2 regions of the Shewanella sp. N2AIL genome follow, and region 2 is predicted to be linked to the other one. Evidence: riboswitches for the same ligand, from Rfam matches in the RefSeq annotation. Region 2 holds a riboswitch; the other holds the start of a gene.

Region 1 (7,718 bases), on a different contig from region 2:
GATTTCGGGGTAATGGCCATGCAGTTCCCACGAGCGGAAAAACGGTGTCCAGTCGATACGCTCAACTAAATCTTCTAACGGATAATTATCAAATACTTGGCGCCCGAGCACGTTTGGCGTGAACGGGGTGTAGTTCGCCCAATCGTGTTGGCAGCTGTTATCGCGCGCCGCTTCGAGTGACACTATCTCTTTGCGTTTAGCTTGGGATAAACGCTTAGTGCGCATGTCGTCGTATTCGGCATAGGTTTCGTCTATGGTCGCTTGGCGAGTCTCGTTGTTGATGAGTTTACTCACCATAGGCACGGCGCGGGACGCATCGGCGATATAAATGGCGCCATGGGGATAATGGGGCGCAATCTTCACCGCTGTGTGGATTTTTGAGCAAGTGGCGCCGCCGATAATCGCTGGAATGGTTAAGCCTTCGCGGTGGAAGGTTTTCACGTTATGCACCATCTCGTCCAGACTCGGCGTGATGAGGCCGGACATGCCTATGATATCGATATTGTGTTCTTTCACGGCGTCGAGAATTCGCTCCACCGACACCATCACGCCTAAATCGAATACCTCAAAACCGTTACAGGCGAGCACCACGCCGACGATATTCTTGCCGATATCGTGCACATCGCCTTTTACCGTCACCATCAAAATCTTGCCATTCGATTGGCCTTCGACCTTTTCCAGCTCGATATAGGGGTTTAAGTAGGCCACGGCTTTTTTCATCACCCGCGCTGATTTCACCACCTGCGGCAGGAACATCTTGCCGGAGCCGAATAAGTCGCCGACCACGTTCATGCCGTCCATCAAGGCGCCTTCAATCACATCCAGCGGACGTTTCGCTTCTTGGCGGGCGGCTTCGGTATCTTCATCGATAAATTCGGTAATACCTTTCACGAGCGCATGGGATAAGCGTTGGCTCACTGGCCAGCTGCGCCATTCTAAATCTTCTTTCTTACCCACCTGTGCGCCATCACCGCGGAATTTCTCTGCGATTTCAAGTAGCTGCTCGGTATTGCTTGAGCCTTCAACTGGGCAGGGCAAGTTAAGCACTACGTTTTCGACCCGCACTTTAAGCTCAGGATCGATATCGTCGTAAATGGCTAACTGGCCCGCGTTGACAATCCCCATGTCCATGCCGACTTTGATGGCGTGGTACAGGAATACCGCGTGAATCGCTTCGCGCACTGGGTTGTTACCGCGGAATGAGAACGACACGTTCGATACACCGCCCGAAATCATCGCGTGGGGCAGGGTGGCTTTAATCGCTTTAATGGCATCAATAAAATCGACGGCATAGTTGTCGTGTTCATCGATACCGGTGGCGATGGCGAAGATATTTGGGTCGAAGATGATGTCTTCTGGCGGAAAGCCGACCTTATCGACCAATACCCGATAGGCGCGGGTACAAATTTCGATTTTACGCGTCTTAGTGTCGGCCTGACCTTGCTCGTCGAATGCCATGATAATGGCCGCCGCGCCGTAGCGTTTTACTAAGGTGGCTTGCTCGATAAACTTGGCTTCGCCTTCTTTGAGGGAAATAGAGTTAACTATGCCCTTGCCTTGAATACATTTGAGGCCAGCTTCGATCACTTCCCATTTAGAGGAGTCGATCATAATAGGTACGCGGCTGATGTCGGGCTCAGAGGCAATCAAGTTTAAAAACTTGTGCATGATCTCTGCGCCATCGAGCATGCCTTCGTCCATGTTGATGTCGATGATTTGCGCGCCGCTTTCGACCTGCTCGCGGGCGACATCGAGCGCTTGCTCAAACTTGCCTTCTTTGATCAACTTTAAAAACTTGGCCGAACCTGTAACGTTGGTGCGCTCACCCACGTTAACGAACAGGGATTGGGCATCGATAGTCAGTGGTTCCAAACCTGCAAGGCGGCAGGCGACGGGGATATTTGGCAACACGCGCGGGTTATGTCTATCGACCGCTTCGCGAATAACGCGGATATGTTCAGGCGTACTACCACAACAACCACCGATAATATTGAGCATGCCTTCGCGCGCCCAATCTTCGATCACATTCGCCATGTCCTCTGGGGTTTCATCATAACCGCCAAACTCGTTTGGCAGGCCCGCGTTCGGATGCGCCGACACATAACATTCGGCGATACGCGATAATTCTTCGACGTACGGGCGCAGTTCTTTTGGTCCGAGCGCACAGTTAAGGCCGATAGATAAGGGCTTGATATGGCGAAGGGAATTATAAAAGGCTTCGGTGGTTTGGCCGGTAAGGGTACGGCCTGAGGCATCGGTAATGGTGCCCGAGATCATGATTGGCAATCTGTCTTTAGAATGCTGACCAAATAAGTCATCAAATACCGATTCAATCGCAAACAGTGCGGCTTTGGCATTTAAGGTATCGAATATAGTCTCGACCATAATGATATCTGCGCCGCCTTCAATCAGCGCCTTAGTGGATTCTCGGTAAGCGCTGACTAACTCATCGAAGCTGACGTTACGATAGCCTGGGTCGTTCACATCAGGGCTAATCGAACACGTACGGTTAGTGGGGCCTAACACACCGGCGACGTAGCGCGGAATGCCTGTGGCAGCAAACACTTCATCACAGGCTTCACGGGCGAGGCGCGCGCCTGTTAAGTTAATTTCGGCGGACAGCGACTGCATGTCGTAGTCGGCCATGGCAATAGTAGTAGCATTAAAGGTGTTGGTTTCAATGATGTCGGCACCGGCGTTTAAGTAGTCGGTGTGAATTTGTTTGATGATGTGGGGTTGCGACAACACCAATAAATCGTTGTTGCCTTTGACGTCAGTGTGCCAATCTTTAAAGCGTTCGCCGCGATAATCCTCTTCTTCGAGCTTGTGGTCTTGGATCATAGTGCCCATGGCACCGTCTAAGATTAGAATGCGCTCAGCAAGCTGTTTACGAATGTCTGCCAATATCTGGCCGGCTTTGGTAGAGGGTATCGTCATAAATAATTACCTTAAATACAGCTAAGTTAAGTCCAAGCATCGACCCTTGTTATGCTAAGTGCAGGGTAAAGCGTGTTGTGCAGTCCAGATATTGGCTCTCGTTATCGACCCTAGTGAGTGATCTAAATTAGCTAACTTAGTTAGGCTAAGTGCATTCCATTCTGCTCGGTCGACATGTTGACTACTCGTTTTAGTTATTTATCGTTAGAGTTTAGCTTTGGACATTTAAACGTATAGACGTCCATAATACGCGACTTATGATTGTCAGGGCAAGGTCAAAATTGACTGACGACAATTGAGTCTTATCACCATTTTTCACCCAGTTTAACGGCTCTTTTTTTAGGGCTAGTTGTAGAGCTAGTTGTTGGGCTAGGGCGTAATTGAGTATATAGGACGACGGGTCTAATGTGGGTTTTCAACAAAATTTGCCACGAGTGATAGACATAGGAATACGATGAAACAAGTTCGATTGTTATTGTTACGCCACGGCGAGTGTGAAGGCGGCACCATTTTACGCGGCCGTGTGGATGTGCCTTTAAGCGAAAAGGGCTGGCAGCAAATGTCGGCAGCGGTTGAGGCGCAGGCAAGTACCTGCAGCGCGATTTATAGTTCGACTTCACGCCGCTGCGGCGAATTTGCCCAAGCCTTTGCCGCCGAATTGCATTCGACAGCGGCATTGATATCTGAGTCAAGGCCATTGCAGGCGCAGTTTTTATCGGGTTTACAAGAAATCGACTTTGGCGATTGGGACGGTTGTCGACTCGATGAGCTGTATCAGCAAGAGGGCGAACGCTTAGCGGCCTATTGGCAAAACCCTTGGCAAACACCGCCGCCCAATGGTGAGACTATGGCAAGCTTCGAGTCGCGGGTGAATGGGGCCATTGACCAGATACTCGCCGCCGAGTTTGAACGATTGACAGTTGACTCACAAAACGCCGAGCTGGCTGTGGGAGCGGGCGTGGCTGCGTGTGAACTGGCTGCCAAAGTATGGGTCGTGACCCACGGCGGAGTGATCCGTCACTTAATGGCGCGCGCCCTTGGGGTTGAACGGGTGGTGGGATTTTACAGTCAACTCGATTTACCCGTGGCGGCCGTAGTGAGCATTAATGTGCTGCAAGATGAACACGGCGTTTGTTACTGGCGTTTAGATTGGCCGAGCGGGCGCTGCGAGTGATCCGCGTTGCCCTAAGGTGAAGATTTTTCTTGTCTTACCAGCGTGATTGTCGATTGCCTATTAAGGTAAATATAGGATAATGCTTTTTCCTGACGTCCCCTGACGCACGCGGCCTTGCAAGGCTGGTGGCAGTGTACCGGATGACGTCACAGAAATAGGTGTTGGGAGTTTTGAGTGGTGCGAGGGTGTTCTGTGGCAACTATTGCCGAGGCACGCTGCAAAGGCTTGAAATCAATCTCAACATAATAGGGAATCGGGGAGCTGCTCGTCAGTCAGCCCGAACTGTGCCCGCAACTGTGAGTGACTTTTTATATTGTTTTCAATACAAAAAGTGACGAGTCAGGAGACCTGCCTATTTCTGTTATCGCTGCGTGCAGCCTTAGTTCTCGAGCGGGTGACTCGAGGGAGCCGATGACAATGTGCACAACCTTTTTTAATTCAGGTTTGGACTCGCTAGGAGCACCACTTTGGTGAAACTCTCTGCCATCCAAACGAGCCATGCTTTGAATGACAGCGACACTCGCCCATCAGCTAGCCAGACGGCCGCGCTCGATGTCAGCCAGTTAAGCTGGTGTATCGATGGCAAAACCATTCTTTCCAATATTAACTTTGCGTTGCCAACGGGGCAGATGTTGGGTTTGATTGGGCCTAACGGTGCGGGTAAGTCTAGCTTGCTACGCTGTTTGTATCGGTTTGTTCGCCCGACTCAGGGCAAAATTACCCTGTTTGATCAAGATATTGAGCGCTTGTCGCCCAAGGCGTTTGCCTGCCGTGTCGCTGTAGTGCAGCAAGACACGCCGCACTATTTTGATTTAACCACAGAGCAATTGGTCAGCATGGGCTTAACGCCGCATAAGGGCATGTTCGATACCAATTCGAGCTGTGATGGCGAGCGCATCGCCAAGGCATTAGAGAAAGTCGGCCTGAGTCATAAGATGCATCAACAGTACGAGCACTTATCCGGCGGTGAAAAGCAGCGTGCCTTGATCGCCCGCGCCATAGTGCAGCAGCCACAACTGCTGATCCTCGATGAGCCAACCAACCACCTCGATGTGCGTTATCAAATTCAAATCCTCGAATTAGTGCGTAGCCTTGGCATCAGCGTGATTGCCTCTATTCACGATCTTAATTTAGCCAGCGCCCTGTGCGACAGTTTGTTGTTGATCCATAACGGTGAAGTCAGCGCTATGGGCACGCCAACTGAGGTATTAACCGAGGCGCGAATTGGCGATGTGTTCGGCGTTTGCGCTCAGGTGTCGACCCATCCACAACATAAAAAGCCCTTAATCAGCTACTTTTATGGCTACCATGATTCGACGCACAACATGGCTGAAACTTTGGCTGAGCGAGGCGAGGGCGGATGATTCAGGGAGTAAACAGCATTTCATCTCACATTTGGGGCGTATCGTGACACCTTTGACGAGACAACAACTGATGCTGGTCGCATTAGGCATAATCACTTTGATAACCCCCATTGCCGCCACGAGTTTTGGCGCAGCGAACATCAGTTTTATGGATGTTATCCAAGTGTTTATCAATAAAATGGCCAACCTCACTCAGGCCAATGGCATGACAGAGCGCATCGTGATGGAGCTCAGACTGCCGCGCATTTTACTGGCCTTTGTGGCGGGTGCGGGCTTGTCCTTGGCGGGTAGTGTGTTGCAAACCGTGACCCGCAATCCGCTGGCCGACCCTTATCTGTTTGGCATTAGCTCAGGCGCGTCCTTTGGCGCTGTGGTGATGTTGACGTTATTCACGGGCTCTGGATTTTTTGAGAATGCGGGTATGGCGGCGAACTCGGGGATTTTTAGTGGTTCGGGCGCCTTGTCTGGTTTGCTTTGGTTTAGCTTGCCCTTCGGCGCTTTTATTGGCGCCAGTTTGTCGGTACTGATAGTGCTGGCCTTGTCTGGCCTTGGGCTCAATAGCCAAGTGGAGCGCATGTTGCTCTCTGGCGTGGCGACCTCCTTTATGTTCGGCGCGTTAACGAGTCTGTTGTTGTATTTCGCCAGTCCGCAGGCGACGGCTTCTGTGCTGTTTTGGAGTTTAGGCAGTTTTGCCAAGGCCAGTTGGTCCTTATTAGTGCTGCCAACACTGGTGATTGGCGCGAGCTTGTTCATTATTTTAGGCATGAAACGGCAGATCATGGCGTTGCAAGCGGGGGATGAAACGGCGCATACCTTAGGGGTGAATGTGCCTAAGTTACGACTTAATATGTTGCTGCTCTGCTCCTTGATTACCGCGATTTTGGTTGCCACCTGTGGCGGTATTGGGTTTGTCGGTTTGATGATCCCCCACACAGTGCGCATGCTGTTTCCTGGTCGTCAGCCGATTATATTAACGGCGCTGGTGGGCGGATTATTTATGGTGTGGATTGATGTTCTGGCGCGCTGTTTGTTGGGCAATCAAGAGTTGCCCGTGGGTATTATCACGGCCGCCATAGGTAGCATGTTCTTTTTGCTGATTTTGCGTAAACGCAGAGTCATGGCGTAAGCACCTAGTCAGAACGTAATCCTAGAGTCATCTAGCAAGCGCAGACTGGCGAGATAATCAGCATTTTTGTTGATATCTGCCCCGCGATTGGAAATGCAAAATTGGACATGTTAGTCATAGACGCAGGATGCGTTGTGGTTATTTAAGATAATAAGTGGAGTGTGGATGTCTCAGTCAGCCGTGTCTTTTCAAATCAGCCCTGTGAGTAAAACGCAGGATCCGCTGATCCAGCAAAAAATTGATCTTAAGACTAAGCCGCCCGGCGCCTTAGGTCAGCTCGAATCCTTAGCCTTACAGATTGCCCGCGTGCAAGCGACTGATTCACAGCAAACGGATCAGCCACAAAATACTGTGCTGAAAATCGTTCATCCAACCATGTTAGTGTTTGCGGGTGATCATGGTATTGCCGCAGAAGGCGTGTCGATTGCCCCAAGCGAAGTGACGCGCCAAATGGTGCAAAACTTTGCCCATGGCGGCGCGGCGATTAATGTTTTTTGTCGGCAGGTGGGCTTTACACTCGAAGTGATCGATTGCGGTATTTTAACGCCAGTCGAAGGGGTTGAAGGCATTATCGATCAACGTCTTGGCGCTGGCACAGGGGCGATTCATTTAGAGCCCGCAATGGCGCTGGAAACCGTCGATAAAGGCTTTGCGATGGCGCGCGATTTGATTGAACGTCACCATCAAGCAGGTTGTAACTTAGTTGCCTTTGGCGAAATGGGCATAGGCAATACCTCAGCGGCGGCGGCCATTATGGCGGCGATCATGCAGCTCGATGTGATTGATTGTGTCGGCCGAGGCACGGGCATTAATAGCGAAACCTTAGAACGTAAATTGATGCTGATAGAGCTGGCGTTATTGCTCCATCAAAGTGCCTTAACTGGGCCAAAATCAGTGTTAGCTTGCCTAGGTGGCTTTGAAATTGTGCAGATGACGGGTGCGATGTTAGCCGCCGCCGAGCGTAAAATGCTGGTGGTTGTGGACGGTTTTATCGCGACAGCTGCGGCATTAGTCGCGGTGCAAATTGCCCCCAATGTGCGCGATTATTTGATTTTCGCCCACCAGTCAGACGAGCAAGGCCATCAGCGGATGTTAGAATTTTTGCAGGCGAAACCTT
Region 2 (7,718 bases):
GTCACTCAATCCGCACTCTCCCACCAAATTAAGGAGTTGGAGCAAAGGATTAACTCGCCTATTTTTGTGCGTAAGAGTAAGCCGCTGTCATTCACCCAAGAAGGTGCACGCCTGCTTCATCTCGCGGAAGAGATTTTGCCTAAGGTGTTAGAAACCGAGACAGATCTTAAGAATGGCCTTGAAACCGAAACCAATCAGTTGCGGGTAGGTATTGAGTGCCACAGCTGTTTTCGCTGGTTAATGCCTGTGATGGAGCAATTTAGACAAGACTATCCCCAAGCGGAGTTAGATCTGTCGAGCCGTCACTTGTTCGACTCGCTCAATGCCTTGGAAATGGGTGAACTGGATATAGTGCTGACCTCAGATCCTGTACCTGGGCATTCACTCGCTTATCAGCATTTGTTTGATTTTGAAGTGAAGTTAGTGGTTGCTAAAGATCATCCTCTAGCAAAAGAAGCCTATGTCACCCCTAAGCAATTAGAACACTTGCCTATTATCAGTTATCCAGTACCACTGACGCGTTTAGACATCTATCGCCACTTTTTAGAACCCGCAGGCATAGAAGCGGGCGAGCAAAAAACCTGTGATTTAACCATGATGTTACTACAACGCATCGCCTGTAAAGACGGCATAGCCGCGCTGCCGAACTGGTCGATAAATGAAGGACATGGCCTAAGCCTTACCACAGTGAAGCTTGGGCAAGAAGGCTTGAAACGCCCTTTGTTTGGCGCCTATCGCCGCCATAGCGCCAACTCAGCCTTGATCCAAAATTGGTTACAACTAGTGGCGAGTGAAGGTTTATCTCGCCAGCAGAAGACAAATTAATGCCGGTAAAATCTAATATAGAAGCCTGCGAATGCAGGCTTTTTTTATTGAATTAAATGGTTATTTTATTCGTTCAAACCGTTGCATCTAAATATTACAGCGGATTCATCAATAGACCACGCATAGACAATACGCGGCGCAGGATTAAACCAGGGGAATTCGAATTACGGGTCTGACGCAAATTATGGGCAATCATAAACTCTTGACGTAAGTCCTGATCTAAATCTAACGCTTCGAATGATTCTATCGTCAATGTCTGCTGTTGATTATCAATCAATGACTTAATTACGCTTAAAGGGAATGATTGTTCGGCATTAGCATTTAAATACGCAAAGGCCGTGAGCGCGATAATTTGGCCGAACACACTGAACAGAGCTAAGGTTTGTACTTCGTCAGCATCAACCTCGACGCCTTCCATATCCGCTAAACTGTCCACCGCATCCGTTGCAATATCTTCAGTCAACTTCCAATAACCTTGGACCAACTTTTTATAGGGCTGTGGCAGCTCATCGAGACGCTCTTGCAGATAAAACGTAAAGGCATAGCGATAGATATTCACTTGACCTAAGCGGACTAAAGCTTCTTTCAAGGAGCGAGTCTTAGGGTTAATCACCCCTGATGCCTGTGCGGAATTGCTGCGCATTAGCATGTGCGCCGCCAATGCGGGGTCACTCGAGATGATGTCGATCACGTTACGAATGTCGCCTTCAGCAAGGATCGCTTTTTTGAGTGGAATTAAAATCCCTCGCCGGCCAATCACTTGCTCTTCATTCGCTATGATAGCTCTAACTTGAGTAAAAACCTGTTGCTCAAGATCAGTCATAAGACACTTTGCACCTGTTTATTAACAATAAGATGATTCGGTTACTCTTCACATCATACCCAAAATTTAAAGAATTTCAGTACTAAGTCGCACAATAGCCTAACGAAAAGAATAAAAAATGACTACCTTATATGTAACATCAAATGGTGAAGCAAATAAGGTGCTGGAGGTGGAGATATAATCCCATGTTTTAAAACAATTTTAACATTTCCATTCTTCAAGTCGTCACGAGCCAGTCCGTCTAATAATTTATCTCTATTTCTACAACGAGGGTAAGCGACACCCATTCGCATTTCATTGCAATATGCCTCTCACTTACAATGACCAATTCAACATCAGTGTTGAAGCATAGCATTCCCGCTACATAGTCGACTTTTAGCTCATTACTACTCATCAGCCAGATGTCACAGTTTTAGCTGCACTTCTTCTGTCATGGGCATCATTTAGTATCAAGAGCTCGTGAATCTTGCCAATATAAGGTGACACAATCAAAGGGGGTACAATTCAGCTTCAAACTGATATCAAAGTGGAAATGCCTTCGTTTGAAATTAGCAAACAAACAATCCATTTGAAAAGAAAAATCAACTTAAGTATCATGGTCAAAACGTAGAGTTTTTTGCTCAAAGCACGGAAATAGTAAGCAGTTTTGACTGTTTCAGATAAAATATCGGAGAGAAACGTGAGATACAGTAAATTTACCATTGCTTTGTTGTGCTTGTGTGCAAGTAACTCGTACGCCTTAGAGTTGATAACAGCAACTGAAAACCAAACAGTAAACCAAATCGAACAAAAGTTTGATATTGATAACTTGTTAATATCTATAAATGATCGTTTATCTAATCATAAGAAAAGTGAATATGATTATGAATCACTATTAACAAACATCAAAAACGAGAAAGATAATTATAACAAGGCAATATTGGCATTACCCAATGCTATTTTAACAGAAAGTGACCCGAGCAATTACTTCAAAGGAATCGAAACCTTAGTAAAAAACATTGATTCACTTGAAAAGAAATCAGTCGATGACGAAATTAAAAATAAAGAAAACTATCAAGATATATTAAAACAATACGAAGTTGTTAATAGTCAACGCACTCAAAGAAGTACACAGCTTTTTGCATTGAAAAAAGAAATTGTTAATCGTATTATTGCTGAGTTATCTAGTTCTGATAGTGTTAAGTCAGTTGACCTAGAAAGCTCCATGACCTGTTCTAAATTTCAATCTATAAATGATTGTTTAAAAGATACCGAAAAATATACAGTTAAGAACACGATTAATTCAGATCCATTCCTTAGTGATAAAAGTGTGCTGCTATCATACAAGGTTATTGATGCAAGTATGAATATGAATGGAGAACTGCATTATAGAGTTAACATGACGTTTAAGCCGTCATATAACAACAAAATAGAATCATTACTCAATGAAAAACTGGGCCTTAAGTCCACGGTGATTACCCTTACGAGCAACGTTGATGCAGACTGGTATGTCGATGGTGCAAAGGTTGGTACAGGTAAGAAAATTTATCCCGAAGTTACCTTAGGTAAGCATGGTATTGTCGCATCATACAAAACCATGAAAAAATCAACCATTGAAACAGTAGAAACCAATGCTGTTTTTAACTATAAATTTGGCAAGATAGAAGACAAACCCGCTACTGACAATGAAGAGATTAAAAGTATAGCGAATAAGTCAGCTGCAGAGGAGACCAAGTCTAAACAGACTAAGCCTAAATTAACTATGTATGCAAAAAAAGAAGACAACACATCGAAAGAAGTTAATAATAAAAATGAGATGTCTGCCGATAATAATGATAAAAATAGCTATGAATATTATCTTGGTATTAAACCGCTAAATAAAGAAGAACAAGATAAACAATTTAAGAATAGATAATAGCAAAAGCAGCCTTTATATTCATTTAAAGGCTGCAAAATAGCTTATATAATCAGATATTAAAAACGATAACCAAGGGTTAAACGAATATCACGGCCTCGACCAGAGTAATAACTATCACCCCAAAGGCCACCGTAATAACCTGCGCTAACATAGTCTTTATCGAATAGGTTATCGATACGCAGACTGGCAAGCCAAGCATCACGATTGTAGTTCAAGGCTAAATTACCAAGCACGTAACTAGATAACTTATCGCCTTCGTTACCGTTATTGCCTTCAATAAAACGATCACCCGTGTAGATAGCTTCGGCAAACACCTGGAAATGCTCAGCAAAATCCATGCTGACATAACCGCGCCCCGTGTGTTTTGCCACCCAAGATAGCTCTTTGCCATCATTGATACCGTCAGTAAATTCAGCATCGATATAGTTATACTCTAGCCCGAGCTGCAGCGCTTTAGTCACTTGCCAATCCCAATCGGCACTGGCGCCATAACGACGAGAAGCGTCAGCATTGACGTTCGCACCTTGGAAATCTCCTTTTGGAGGTGTCTCTGCGCTAGGATCGAACACGATTTCATCCTCTAAATCGAGGCGATACAGGTTCACTCGCAGGGTTTGGCTGGCAAGCGTCCAATCCCAACCCGCCTCATAGGAGCGGCCCGTCTGTGGCTTTAAGCCAAACACATCTTTAGGGGTATAAGCTTGCTCATCCACTTTCGCAAAACGGAAGTTTTCATCGCCACGTAGATAGAATCTGTGCTCCGTACTAGGACGGTAGTTTAGGCCAAACTCAAATGCTGTCGCATCTTCATCTAAATCGATACCATTAGGATAAACTTTGCGATCGACTAACTCGTCGGTCACCCGCGCATATCGCCCACCCACAACATAACTTAGGGTATGGCTTAATGGCACAGTGGCTTGTAAGTAAGCACTTTGTGTTTGCTGCACATTACTGCGCGCCATAGTGTCAAAATCAGCCTTACCACGGCTGATGTCTAAACCTGTGACTAGGTTTAGCTCACCTTGACGGGTACTGTAGTTAGCTAACGCTTTAGGACTAAACATCAACAGTGAGCGCGTGTTATGGCTGTTCGCCCCCCAATTAAAAGAAGACACTAAGGTATCGCTATAATCTAAATCCGCTGCTAAAGCCCAATTTTGATTAAGCTGATGCTGGTAACCCGTGCGCGCTGCAGTGGTCATCTCGTGAGAATATTGCTTATCGTTCCCAGAGTCACGTGGGTTGTCTTTAAATTGATCTTTTGTAAGCGAGCCAGGATTTTCACGGTCATCGTCGTAATAGCTGGTTTCAACGAAGAACGAGTCTGTGGCCGTTTTATATTGAATGCGGCCAAGAATAGAGCCGGTTTCGTTAGCATTATGTTTGCGATAGTTGTCACCTTGGTTGTAACTACCGGTGAAAAAGTAACGCCAATCTTTGTTGATCGCGCCAGACACATCACCGCGACCTTCATAGGTATCAAAGCTACCGCCAGATAACTGCACGCTGCCGCCAGTATTTTCAGGGGACTTAGTGACAATATTAATCACCCCACCCACGGCTTGATCACCATAAAGCACACCCGCACTACCCGATAAAATTTCGATGCGCTCGACTTGGTTAAGCGGAATGGCATTAAGACTAGGAGCTGCGATATCGATATTATTGAGGCGACGACCATCAAGTAAAATCAGCGTGTTATTCACAGCAGTGCTGGCACTAAAGCCACGCATCGCAAAACTAGTACCGATGTTATTATCCGAAATTTGAATACCACTTTGACCGCGTAAAACCTCAGTCACACTAGTGGCACCGCTCATTTCAATCGCCGCAGCGTCAATCACATTCACATTCGCGGCAATATTTAACGGGGTATTGTCAGAGCGGCCGATCACGACAAGATGCTCGTCGACTTTCGCTGTGCTGGTAGCGTCAGCCGCCATAGCGGGCGCGATAACGGAAAAACTGCAAAGGCTACCGATCAGCAGCGCGATTTTTGTTGGATTTGTTCCCATTTTACCTTTAACTCCTGCAAGGAAAACGGGGCATTAGCGCCACGATACTGTTCATTCAGTAAAAGATACTGACATTGACTATCGCATTTTGAGATCTGCCCACCGAAATCTCAAAAACACCTTTAGGGCCGGTCTCCGGACTTAGGCTATGTTAATCCGTAAAAATAGAATTAACGCGAGACTGACCTTTAACATTCTGACTATCGGGTTCTGTCTTGAACACACCAATCAAACGCGGTCTTCTCTCACCTTTTACCGTTGCGGGGGCAGTGCCAGAATTTCACTGGCTTCCCGATTATCTCGCGGCTTTCGCACGCAAGCACCTCAGAAGGTTGACTAAAAATTTGATTCATAGGGCACAGCCATCAATAAAACAGCGATACTCCCTTAAGGCTCAGCACATTATAGAGCCTGAGCGCGCGCATTATAGACGTCTATACGGATGAAAGTCCATCAAACTCAAGCGAACATCTACAGTCTACTTCAAGGAGAATGGGACTAAAGCGGAGATAAAATCTTGGCTATTATCTGCCTGCAGTGGTGGTTTATCGGCAGAAAAAACGGCACCTCGCATCGACTTATGCAGTAGATACAAATCTTTATTGCCACTGACAACCGTATAGTAGCCAATTTCCCCTTGAGGAGTTGAAGCATAGGCTTTGGGATTCACTTGCGTGACATTGTGGATATTGGGCATGGCTGTACAGCCTAAAATAGCCTTAAATCCCTCATGTCCATCAACTTCAGTGTCGCCGAGCTTCTGGTACACCACTTCGCCGTCACAGGTCGATTTATAGGTCTGGGCCATCGCATCTAAAAAACGCTCAGGGCTAATACTCTCGGCCATATCCTTAAAGCCCTGCACGCAAAATAGTGCACTCCACTGGGTTAATGCTTCCTGCTCAGGCACATATTCTGCCATAAACATGCCAGCTTGCTCCTCATGATAAGCCTGCTTCCAGCCCGCAGGCAGATTGAACCCTAATTGCTGACCAAATACCGGCAATACATGGGTATGAGCTGCGCCGCTTTCGCTCCGAGCTATATCTAATGTGGCTTGAACTGGCTCTGAGCCAATTAAGCTGCAGAGTAATAACACACTGGCACCTTGAAACAATCCAATAGGTGAACACAATGCTAATTTCATACTTATCATCCTTGTATCGCACTTATAATTAATACGACATCATGAAATTGAACAGAAAACACCCAGCATTCTAACGAAGAACCTTCGCTGAAAACAGTCAAAAAGTTATATTAACTGCCACTTTAAAAGAAATAATCACTATCACGACTTGAATAACAGGGAAATATCCCGTTTATCAGCACAATAGCGGCAAAGAGGTTAGTGCTATTCACTAAACAACCACATTTTCACTTCAGGTTTAGGCCTTTCCTGACTCAGAATCACCTGCCGTTGCTCTGGCGTTTCGCATTGGGCAACAGGGGTAAAATCCAGCGGCTTTATCACCAACGAATCGGCAGGCGGTAGCGGAGATTTAGCGAACATCTCGTTATTCATCGACCAAGAGACCCATTCCCCCTTTTCACTGATCCCGACATACCCCTCACCCGCCCTCGCTAACCAAGTTAATCGTGGAATACGCGCTATGAGCTTCTCAACATTGTCTAGGTTAGCCCTATAACCTACTGGCACGACTTTGCCGTCAGGACGGGTAAATACAAATGATGCCGAACCTGGGGTGATCTTGCTTCCCTCCTGCCAATACCGATTAAGAATATCTTGAGCATAGTGAAAACCATATAGATAGGCGTAGTCACTGTCATCGACCAGGATTTGCGGTACGGCATTGTCACGCAGCAACAAAAATCCCGTGCCAACACTGACAATACTGTTCACGCCTTTAATATCCGTTTGTTTGAGCCAATCGATACCACAGTTCGTTTCATTGCCCCAAAAGTGCGCCTCACCCGTTGGACTTAAGATTGCAAAAGCACAGCTATTTGACGTAATACTCGCGACATCCTGTAGCGCACTGCGAATAGGGTAAATATCGCTACTCTGCCCCCAAGTCACGACACTGCCATCCTTTTTCAAAGCGGCATAGGTCCCTTGGGTATACTCAACACGCACAACATCCATTAACTGCGGCAGCAGCTTTTTCATATTGGTTGAACGTTCAACTTGCCCCCA

The links. Region 2 has a riboswitch for cobalamin ahead of MO387_RS13685 (TonB-dependent receptor). Riboswitches for the same ligand answer to the same signal wherever they lie in the genome.
Region 1: it holds a riboswitch for cobalamin, as region 2 does, so the genes downstream of both, MO387_RS19150 (ABC transporter ATP-binding protein) here and MO387_RS13685 (TonB-dependent receptor) in region 2, are expected to answer to the same signal.

What each region holds. Positions count from the first base shown of each region.
Region 1 covers NZ_JALBYT010000043.1:1,490-9,207, forward strand. The annotation lists gene metH (methionine synthase) at 1-2,937, opposite strand, end outside; gene MO387_RS19145 (histidine phosphatase family protein) at 3,392-4,111, shown strand; cobalamin riboswitch at 4,316-4,482, shown strand; gene MO387_RS19150 (ABC transporter ATP-binding protein) at 4,582-5,475, shown strand; gene MO387_RS19155 (iron ABC transporter permease) at 5,546-6,601, shown strand; gene cobT (nicotinate-nucleotide--dimethylbenzimidazole phosphoribosyltransferase) at 6,767-7,718, shown strand, end outside.
Region 2 covers NZ_JALBYT010000022.1:18,958-26,675, reverse strand. The annotation lists gene MO387_RS13700 (LysR family transcriptional regulator) at 1-825, shown strand, start outside; gene MO387_RS13695 (HDOD domain-containing protein) at 920-1,648, opposite strand; gene MO387_RS13690 (hypothetical protein) at 2,328-3,542, shown strand; gene MO387_RS13685 (TonB-dependent receptor) at 3,602-5,563, opposite strand; cobalamin riboswitch at 5,672-5,905, opposite strand; gene MO387_RS13680 (hypothetical protein) at 6,042-6,710, opposite strand; gene MO387_RS13675 (hypothetical protein) at 6,915-7,718, opposite strand, start outside.